DNA from 2 places in the Rhizobium sp. N324 genome. Region 1 is predicted to be linked to the other one. Evidence: predicted binding sites of a transcription regulator. Region 1 holds the regulator's gene; the other holds the start of a gene.
The links. Region 1 encodes PhoB, which activates phosphate uptake and scavenging genes when phosphate is short. Its sites were predicted from a motif close to TGTCATNNANCTGTCAT; they were not measured.
Positions count from the first base shown of each region.

Region 2: the regulator PhoB is predicted to act here: its motif matches at 3,308-3,324, upstream of phnF (phosphonate metabolism transcriptional regulator PhnF).

Region 1 is NZ_CP013630.1:563,816-569,144, forward strand. It holds gene pstA (phosphate ABC transporter permease PstA) at 1-40, shown strand, start outside; gene pstB (phosphate ABC transporter ATP-binding protein PstB) at 57-872, shown strand; gene phoU (phosphate signaling complex protein PhoU) at 917-1,630, shown strand; gene phoB (phosphate regulon transcriptional regulator PhoB) at 1,768-2,451, shown strand; gene AMK05_RS02775 (IS4 family transposase) at 2,783-3,937, shown strand; gene AMK05_RS02780 (GIY-YIG nuclease family protein) at 4,223-4,507, opposite strand; gene AMK05_RS02785 (GcrA family cell cycle regulator) at 5,196-5,329, opposite strand, start outside.
Region 2 is NZ_CP013630.1:228,285-233,613, reverse strand. It holds gene AMK05_RS01075 (ABC transporter ATP-binding protein) at 1-1,009, shown strand, start outside; gene dapB (4-hydroxy-tetrahydrodipicolinate reductase) at 1,025-1,849, shown strand; gene AMK05_RS01065 (2,3-bisphosphoglycerate-dependent phosphoglycerate mutase) at 1,871-2,506, shown strand; gene phnF (phosphonate metabolism transcriptional regulator PhnF) at 2,547-3,284, opposite strand; gene phnG (phosphonate C-P lyase system protein PhnG) at 3,395-3,871, shown strand; gene phnH (phosphonate C-P lyase system protein PhnH) at 3,871-4,479, shown strand; gene AMK05_RS01045 (carbon-phosphorus lyase complex subunit PhnI) at 4,484-5,329, shown strand, end outside.

The sequences.
Region 1 (5,329 bases):
CGCCATTCTCTTGCGTCGTCGCTTCGAGCGCCGCTGGTAAACGGAGTTACAAGATCATGAACATGTTGACGGAAGCTGCAGTTGAAAAGGCGCTGGATCAGAAGATGAGCAACGTCCCGTATAAGATGATCGGCCAGGATGTCTCGGTTTACTACGGCGAAAAGCGCGCGCTTTTCGATGTGAACCTGAACATTCGCGAAAACACCGTAACCGCGCTGATCGGCCCGTCGGGCTGCGGCAAGTCGACCTTTCTGCGGAGCCTCAACCGCATGAACGACACGATCGACGGCTGCCGCGTCGCCGGCAAGATCACGCTGGACGGCGACGATATCTATGATCCCGATATCGATGTCGTCGAACTGCGCGCCCGCGTCGGCATGGTCTTCCAGAAGCCGAACCCGTTCCCGAAGACGATCTACGAAAACGTCTCCTACGGCCCGCGCATCCATGGCCTTGCCAAGTCGAAGGCCGATCTCGACCAGATCGTCGAGACCAGCCTGCAGCGCGCCGGCCTCTGGAACGAGGTCAAGGACCGCGTGCATGAATCCGGCACCGGCCTCTCCGGCGGTCAGCAGCAGCGCCTCTGCATTGCCCGTGCCGTCGCCGTCAGCCCCGAAGTCATCCTGATGGACGAGCCCTGCTCGGCGCTCGACCCGATCGCCACCGCCAAGGTCGAGGAGCTGATCCACGAACTGCGCGAAAATTACACGATCGTCATCGTCACCCACTCCATGCAGCAGGCCGCGCGCGTCTCGCAGCGCACCGCCATGTTCCACCTCGGCAATCTGGTCGAGGAGAACGACACCGACAAGATGTTCACCAATCCCGACGATCCGCGCACCCAGGACTATATCATGGGCCGCTTCGGCTGATTTTGGCGTCACCAAGCCTTCCCGTTATTCGAGGATAAAGCCCCATGGCATCGACACATATTTATTCTGCCTATGATGATGATCTGAAGTTCCTGTCCCGGCGGATTTCCGAAATGGGCGGCCTGGCCGAGCAGATGGTCGCCGAATCCGTCCGGGCGCTGGTCAACGGTGATACGGCGCTGGCCCAGAAGGTCATTTCCGACGACGTGATCCTCGATCACGCCGAGCGTGAAATCGGCGACAAGGCGATCGTCACCATCGCCCGCCGCCAGCCGATGGCCGCCGACCTGCGCGAAATCATGGGTTCGATCCGCATCGCCGCCGATCTCGAACGCGTCGGCGACCTCGGAAAGAACACCGCCAAGCGCGTCATCGCCGTGCAGAGCACCGGCGTTCCCCGCAAGCTGGCCCGCGGCCTCGAGCATCTGTCCGAGCTGGCGCTCGTCCAGCTCAAGGAAGTGCTCGACGTCTACACGACACGCGCCGCCGACAAGGCGAGTGCGATCCGCGAGCGCGACAACGAGATCGACGCGATGTACACCTCGCTGTTCCGCGAGCTCCTGACCTACATGATGGAAGATCCGCGCAACATCACCAGCTGCACGCATCTTCTCTTCTGCGCCAAGAACATCGAGCGCATCGGCGACCACGCCACCAACATCGCCGAGACCATCTATTACATGGCTACCGGCGCACAGCCGGAAGGCGACCGTCCGAAGGACGACAGCGCCAACACCGTCGGCGCGGTCACGGAATAACCGCCTAAACCAGACGATTGCGTGCGCGCCCATGTGGGGCGCGCAAAGAGGTCGCAGCCATTTTTTGTGAATTTGCGCAGGATGCATTGCTTAAATCACCCCCGGTTTAAGGATCATGCGCGAGGAGACCGACACGCATGATCCCGAGAGTTGCAGTTGTTGAAGACGAGGAAGCCCTGAGCGTGCTTCTCCGCTACAATCTCGAAGCTGAGGGCTTCGAGGTCGATACCATCCTTCGTGGCGACGAGGCCGAAATCAGGCTTCAGGAGCGCACGCCCGACCTTCTCATCCTCGACTGGATGCTGCCCGGCGTCTCCGGCATCGAGCTTTGCCGGCGCCTGCGCATGCGGCCGGAAACCGAGCGGCTGCCGATCATCATGCTGACGGCGCGCGGCGAAGAGAGCGAACGCGTCCGCGGGCTTTCCACCGGCGCCGACGATTATGTCGTCAAGCCCTTCTCGACCCCCGAGCTCGTCGCCCGCGTCAAGGCGATGCTGCGCCGCGCCCGTCCGGAGGTTCTCTCCACCGTGCTGAAATGCGGCGATATCGAGCTCGACCGCGAAACCCACCGCGTCCACCGCAAGAGCCGCGAAGTCCGCCTCGGCCCCACCGAATTCCGCCTGTTGGAATTCCTGATGTCGTCGCCGGGCCGGGTCTTCTCCCGCTCGCAGCTCCTCGACGGCGTCTGGGGCCACGACATCTATGTCGACGAACGCACCGTCGACGTCCATGTCGGCCGCCTGCGCAAGGCGCTGAACTTCTCCAACATGCAAGACGTCATCCGCACCGTCCGCGGCGCCGGCTATTCGATGGAAGCCTGAGCCGCCATCCTGCCGCCGTCCGGGCGAGGGAGCCGCGTAACGCAAAACGCGGCCGATAGATCACCGCACGCTGCGGTTCCTGCCGCGGACGTTCCCCCACCCTCCGTCGTCCTCGGGCTTGACCCGAGGACCCATGCGGGTGGGCACTTCGTTTCTGTTGAACTGACAAGGCGACCGCGGTCGACAAATTCAAGCGCAGCGCTTGCGGCATGGATACTCGGGTCAAGCCCACTGCTGTCCGGTTAAAATATCTGGACAGGTTGCATGGCATTGATTCTATTCGTTTTCAGACGTTTCGCGGCGTTCTGGACACGAATTGGAGATCAATGTCATGCGGCACGAGAATAGCGTTTTTCACCAGCTTCAACAGTATATTCCGTGGGCGGTGTTCGATCGTCTTGTGGACAAGCATAATGCCGACCACCGGGTGCGCCGGCTGACGGCGAAGTCGCAGTTCCTGGCGCTGCTTTTTGGCCAGTTGTCGGGCGCTGCCAGCCTGCGCGAGATCGAGGCCGGCTTGCTCAGCCACGAGGCGAACCTTTATCACCTGGGCGCTCGCAGTGTGGCCCGTGCCACGCTGGCGGATGCCAATGCCAAGCGCCCGGCAGCCTTGTTTGCCGATCTGTTCTCCGTCATGGCTGCCCGTGCCAGTCGAAAGATACGCCGTCATATCGGCGATACGCTGCGTATATTGGATGCCACACGCGTCCAGGTCTCCTCGCTGTATGGCGGCTGGGCCGACATGGTTGGCGGCAAACGGGCCATCAAACTGCATGTCTGCTACGATCCGCACGCCGACGCGCCGCTCGCCATGACGCTGACCGGTCAGAGGACGAACGACATCATCCCGGCCAGGGCGATCGACATTGCTGCGGGCGTCACCTATGTCTTCGATCTTGCCTATTACGATTTTGCCTGGTGGGCCGAGATCGATAGAAAGAGCGCCCGTTTCGTCACCAGGCTGAAGAGCAATACCCTCGTCGCCACGATCGCCGAACAGCCAGCCGATGAAGCTGCGGGCATTCTCTTCGACAGGATCGGGCTCCTGCCGCAAAGGCTCGCCGGTTCCCGGCAGAACCCCTTTCAGGATCCGGTGCGCGAGATCGCCGTCCGCATCAGGACCGGCAAGGTCATCCGCCTCATCACCAACGACCTCGACGCTCCGGCAGCCGAGATCGCCACCCTTTACAAGCAGCGTTGGCAAATCGAACTCTTCTTCAAATGGATCAAGCAGAACCTGAAGATCCGGCATTTTCTCGGAACCTCGGAAAATGCCGTGCGCATCCAGGTCTTCGTCGCGCTCATTGCCTATCTGCTGCTGCGAATGGCCCAGGCAGCCCAGAAAGACATCGCTCAGCCGCTCGCATTCTCAAGGCTCGTGCGCCTCAACATCATGCATCGCAGGGCAATCGGCGCCCTGCGAAGACCGCCGGCAATCACCAAAGCAGATCCACGGCAATTATCACTGCCCATCACCGCAAGTTAAACCGGACAGCAGTGGGTCAAGCCCGAGTATGACGGAGGGTGAGGGAGCACGAGCAGCAAGAAGCGAGAGGTCTGGAGCAATTCCAACAAAATGGGCGAACGGTTTTGCGTGGAAAGCGCGGAAACAAATGGCGGCAATTCCAATAACCGCTACGCTTACGGTTCTTGCCGCATAGGTTCCCCCACCCTCCGTCGTCCTCGGGCTTGACCCGAGGACCCACCGCCACAAGCACTTCGGCTCGATGTGGTTACCGCCAACGCCATGGCCGCAAGCACTGCTTTCGCATCACCACAGCGTAAGATACAGATCATCCCACCCAGGATTCATCGCCTCGACCAGATCGACCTTCCATTGCCGGTACCAGCGTTTCAACGACTTCTCCCGCTGGATCGCACTGGCGATATCCCAATGCTCCTCGTACCAGACGAGACGGGTGCATCCGTATTTCCACGCAAAGCCCGGTGTCAGCCCTTCACGATGCTCATAGATGCGGCGCTCCAGATCGGATGTCACGCCGATATAGAGCGTGCCGTTTTTCTGGTTGGTGATGATGTAGACATAGCCCGCCATCCGCGCAGAGTGCTGGGCATGGATGCTCGGGTCAAGCCCGAGCAGGACGGAGGGTGGGGAGGTGGGATGGGCAAGAAGCGAGACGTTCGGAGGGTTCCAGCGAAACGGAGCAAACGGATTGGGAAAATTGCGTAAAGCGAAAAGCGCCAATTCCAGCAGAACCACTACGCTCATGGTTCCTGCCGCAAACGCTCCCCCACTCTCCGTCGTCCTCGGGCTTGACCCGAGGACCCATGGCCGAGAGCGCCGCATTCGCGCTCACACTGACAAAGGCGGCCGTAGCCGAGCAAATTCAAGCGAAGTGCGTGCGGCATGGATACTCGGGTCAAGCCCGAGTATGACGGAGAGTGGGGGGCTCGATCGGCAGGAGGCGAGACGTCTGGGGGAATTTCAGCAGAATGCGCGAGCGGTTTTGGCTGGGAATTGCGCAAAATAATATACGGCAATTCCAACAAAATCACCAGGTATTCGGCCCTTGCCGCCGAGGCTACCCCACTCTCCGTCGTCCTCGGGCTTGACCCGAGGACCCATGCAGCAAGCACTGCGTTCGTAAAAGCGACCACAAGATAGAGCTCATCTCACTTGGAGTTCCAGCCAAAGCCCCGAAGCGTTCGCGCTATTTGCGCCCCTTAACCCACAAAAAAACGGGCCTTCCAGCCCGTTTTTGCATCTCAATAATGTCGCCCGCTCAGCTCGCCCGGGCCGCCGCCCGGCGGCGTTCGTTCACCGGCTGGTAGGCGAGCTTCTGGTGGTAGCTGCAATAGGGCGAATTGTCCGGGGATTCGCAGCCGCAGAAATGGAAGTCGTCCTTCAGCGGATCGC
Region 2 (5,329 bases), 340 kb from region 1:
GCCGCTGACCGAGAGTTTCGCGGGCTTTGCCGTCGCCAGCGTACTCGCCTATGCCGCCTACCGCTCGATCTATTACAATGTGCCGCCGGGCGCCTTCTTCTCCTTCGTCACGGCGCTGCTGCTTGCCTATGATCCGGCCCGCCGGCTTGCCCGTCTGCAGGTGCAGATGGAGCGGGCCGTCGTCAACGCGCGGATGATCTACGAACTGCTCGACATGGAGCCGCGCCAGCGCGACCTGCCGGATGCAAAGCCGCTGACCGTGACGCAAGCGCGGATCGAATTCCGCAACGTTTCCTTCGGCTACGGCAATGAGAGCGTGCTGAGCGGTGTGAGTTTCATCGCCGAGGGCGGCGCGACCACGGCGTTGGTCGGCCCTTCGGGTGCCGGCAAATCCACGGTCATCAACCTCATTCCGCGCTTTTACGATCCGCGCGAGGGCGAGATCCTGATCGACGGACAGGACATCGCCCACATCACCAAGAAGTCGCTGCGCCATCAGCTCGCCTATGTCTCGCAACAGCCTTACCTGTTCGAGGGCACGATCCGCGACAATATCCGCTATGGCCGGCCGGAAGCGACCGATGCCGAGGTGGAAGCGGCAGCCCGGCTTGCCTATGCACATGACTTCATCTCGGCACAGCCGCAGGGTTACGACACGCCGGTCGGCGAAAACGGCGTGACGCTTTCGGGCGGCCAGCGTCAGCGGCTGTCGATTGCGCGCGCGCTGGTGCGCAATGCGCCGATCCTGCTGCTCGACGAGGCGACCTCGGCGCTGGACACCGAATCCGAAGCGGCCGTGCAGAAGGCGCTCGACGAGGCAATGACCGGACGCACCGTCGTCGTCATCGCCCACCGGCTTTCGACCGTGGTGCGCGCCGACAAGATCGTCGTCATGCAGCAGGGCCGCGTCGTCGAGGAAGGCAATCACGAGACGCTTGCGAAGGTCAGCGACGGTCTTTACGCTCGCCTCAACAATCTGCAGCGGCCTTCGGCTTCCGATTCAAACTGACCTGGTGAGACTGACATGAGCGATGCTGCGATGAAACTGGTGGTGGTTGGCGCAGCCGGGCGCATGGGGCAGACGCTGATCCGGCTCATCCATTCGATCGAGGGCGCCACACTGCATGCCGCGGTCGAACGCAGCGATTCGCCCTTTATCGGCAAGGATGCCGGCGAGATCGCCGGTCTCGGCCCGACGGGCGTGATCATCGGCGACGATCCGCTCCAGGCCTTCCTCGACGCCGAGGGTGTGCTCGACTTCACCTCGCCGGCGGCGACAGTGGAATTTTCAGGGCTCGCCGCGCAGGCCCGCATCGTCCATGTCGTCGGCACCACCGGCTGCTCGGACGACGACAATGCCAGGATCGAGGCGGCAGCTCGCCATGCCCGTATCGTCAAGTCAGGCAATATGAGCCTCGGCGTCAATCTGCTCAGCGTGCTCGCCGAGCAGGCCGCCCGGGCGCTCGAGCCTGCTGATTGGGACATCGAAATCCTGGAAATGCACCATAAGCATAAGGTGGATGCGCCGTCCGGCACCGCCCTTCTGCTCGGCGAGGCCGCGGCCAAGGGGCGCAATATCGATCTCGCCGCCAAATCGGTTCGCATACGTGACGGTCATACGGGCGCCCGGCAAGCCGGAACGATCGGCTTTGCGACCCTGCGCGGCGGCTCCGTCATCGGCGAGCATTCCGTGCTTTTCGCCGGCGAAGGCGAGATCGTCACCCTGTCGCACAGCGCTGCCGACCGCTCGATCTTTGCGCGCGGCGCCATCAAGGCCGCACTCTGGGCGCGCGACAAGAAGCCGGGTCTCTATTCCATGCTCGACGTGCTCGGGCTTTCTTCCCAATAACGACATATCGGAGGCATATTCATGAGCGGAACCCTCGTCCTCGTTCGCCACGGCCAGAGTGACTGGAACCTGAAGAATCTCTTCACCGGCTGGAAGGATCCCGATCTGACGGCGCTCGGCATCGAGGAAGCCAATGCCGGCGGCGCCGCACTTGCCGAATACGGCATCAAATTCGACGTCGCCTATACCTCGGTGCTGGTGCGCGCGCAGCACACGCTGAAGCTCATCCTCGACAAGGTCGGTCAGCCCGATCTCCCGACGATCCGCGACCAGGCGTTGAACGAGCGCGATTACGGCGACCTCTCCGGCCTCAACAAGGACGATGCCCGCGCCAAATGGGGTGAGGAACAGGTGCACATCTGGCGCCGTTCCTACGACGTGCCGCCGCCCGGCGGCGAAAGCCTGCGCGACACCGGCGCCCGCGTCTGGCCCTATTATCTCACCGAAATCCTGCCGCGCGTGCTTCGGGGCGAGAAAGTGCTGGTCGCCGCACACGGCAATTCGCTGCGCTCGCTGGTCATGGTGCTCGACAAGCTGACCAAGGAAGGCGTGCTGGCCCTCAATCTCGCGACCGGCGTTCCGATGGTCTACACGCTGAAGGCGGATTCGACCGTGGCGTCGAAGGAAGTCCTCGGCGACATGTCCGGCGCGCATTGAATGCAATTTGCCTTCCCTGTTCCGACAGGGAAGGCTGCCCTCAGTTCTCAATCGTGAACTGCACTCGGTCGGCCGCAAAGCGGCTGATCGAATATTGCACCGGCACACCGTCAAGATCGGTGTTCATCGCCTTGGCGATCAGCAGGATCGCGCCGGGCGTCAGTTCCAGATCGGCCAGATCGGCCGTATTCGCATGGGCGGCCGTCACTTCGGTCGTCGCACGGACATAGTCCGGCAGGCCAAGATCGGCAAAGGCCTTGGTGATCGACTCGTGCTTGCGATAGGCTTCACCAATCCCGGCGAAGCGCTGGGCGGGAAACCAGCTCGTCGCTTTTGACACCGGCCGCTTGTCCGCCTGACGCAATGTTTCCAGCCGGATCACCTGCTCTCCCTGCTTCAGACCCAGCCAGCGGGCGACCTCGGCGCCTGCTTCCTCCTGCACCTCATCGAGCAGTAGGCTGCGCATCTCGCGCGCCTGGTCGCCGATGCCTGACGTGAAGCGGGTGCGCCGGGTGATCGGGAAATTCAGCCGCTCCTTGCGCTCGATCAGCGTGCCGCGACCTTGTACCGCGCGGACGATCCCCTCCTGCGCCAAGGCCGCCAGGGCGCTGCGCACCGTGTGCCGGTTGACGCCGAATTGCAGCGCCAGGACCGTTTCCGGCGGCACCATTCCGGTTTCGTCATAGGCTCCATTGCCGATCGCCTCACGAATCCGGTCGGCAATCTGGCGCCAGAGCGCCACGCCGGTCTGCCTTTGCACCTGCTTCAATCCCGCCATTCCGCCCCCATTCCCGTGCCCGATGTCACACGCTTGTCACGACATCGATTTAAGCGTAGGTATAGCTTGTATGGTTGTCTATATCAATAGATATTTAAGAGGAAGTGGCGATGATATCGGCGGACAGGACAGACGCTGCGTCACAGACGGCATCCGGGCGCAAACGCGCCGCCGATCTGCTGGCGCGCGCGGAACGCAGCGAACTCCAGGCAGTCTGGGATGCCTTGCCGGAAAAGCCCGCAACGCATCCGGTGCGCGGGCCGCAGACCGGGTTGGTGATGGTGCGCGGCCGCATCGGCGGCGGCGGCGCCCCCTTCAACCTCGGCGAAGTGACGGTGACCCGGGCCACGGTCCGGCTCGACTCCGGCTCTGTCGGACATGCCCAGGCGCTCGGCACCGACCGTGAGAAGGCCCGGCTTGCGGCGATCTTCGACGCACTCTGGCAGGAGGAGGCGACCAAGGATTTCGTCGAACGGGCGCTGCTTTTACCGATCGCTGAGCGGATCGCCGCTGCCGAACGCCGCAAGGCGGAGGAGACGGCGGCGACCCGCGTCGACTTCTTCACCATGGTCAGGGGAGACAACTGATGGGCCTGAAGACAGAAGCTCTCACCGGCGGTTTTGCCGACCCGGTCTTCCACGCCCAGAGCGTTTTCAAAATGCTGATGGACGGCATGGCCCGCCCCGGCACGATCCAGACCGTCCAGCCCGAGGCTGCGCCGCCTCTGCCGCTCGGCGTTGCCGCGGGCGCGATCGCTCTTACACTTTGCGACCACGACACGCCGGTCTGGCTTTCCCAGGGGTTGGCGAAATCGGCCGTGCCGGAGTGGCTCGGTTTCCACACCGGCGCGCCGCTGACCACGGAGAAGGCCGAGGCGCGTTTCGCCTTCACGGAAGCGGGCACCGCGCTTTGTCCCTTCAGCCTCTTCGCCTCAGGCACGCAGGAATATCCCGACCGTTCGACGACGCTCGTGATCGAACTTTCCGAACTCGAAGGTGGGCGCAGGCTGGCGCTGATGGGTCCCGGTATTCAGAGTGTGACGGAAATTGCGCCTGTCGGCCTGCCGGAGACTTTCCTGCGGCTCTGGACCGAGAACCGCGCGCTCTTCCCGCGCGGCATCGACATCGTGCTGACATCGGGCGGGCGTTTTCTCTGCCTGCCGCGCACCACCAAGATCACAGCAACGGAGATCTGAGCTCATGTATGTTGCCGTCAAAGGTGGCGAGGCCGCCATCGCCAATGCCCACCGCCTGCTGGCCGACCGCCGCCGCGGCGACCGTTCGCTGCCGGCGATCGGCATCGACCAGATCGTGGCGCAGCTGGCCCTCGCCGTCGACCGGGTAATGGCCGAAGCCTCGCTTTTCGACCGCACCCTCGCCGCCCTCGCGGTGCGCCAGTCGCGAGGCGACATGATCGAGGCGATCTTCCTTCTGCGCGCCTACCGCACGACGCTGCCGCGTTTCGGCTATTCCAGGCCGCTCGACACGGCTGATATGACGATCGAACGACGCATCTCGGCGACCTACAAGGATCTGCCGGGCGGCCAGCTTCTCGGGCCTACCTTCGACTATACGCACCGTCTGCTCGATCCCTCCCTGCTTTCAGACGAGGCGGTCGAGGCGCCCGCCCAGCGCGCCGCCGAGGCCGGCCGCGTCATGCGCGTCTCCGAGATCCTCGGCGAGGAAGGCCTGATCGAGGCTGACGGCGACATGCCCGAAGATCACCAGATCGGCGACCTGACCCGCGAGCCGATGGAATTCCCTATGACCCGCGATCTGCGCCTGCAGGCGCTCGCCCGCGGCGACGAAGGATTCCTGCTGGCGCTCGGTTATTCCACCCAGCGCGGCTACGGCCGTAACCACCCCTTCACCGGCGAAATCCGCATCGGCGAGGTCGAGGTGGAATTCGACGTGCCGGAACTCGGCTTTGCCGTCTCGCTCGGCACGATCCAGGTCACCGAATGCCAGATGGTCAACCAGTTCAAGGGGTCGGCCAAGGCGCCGCCGCAATTCACCCGCGGCTACGGCCTGGTTTTCGGCCAGAGC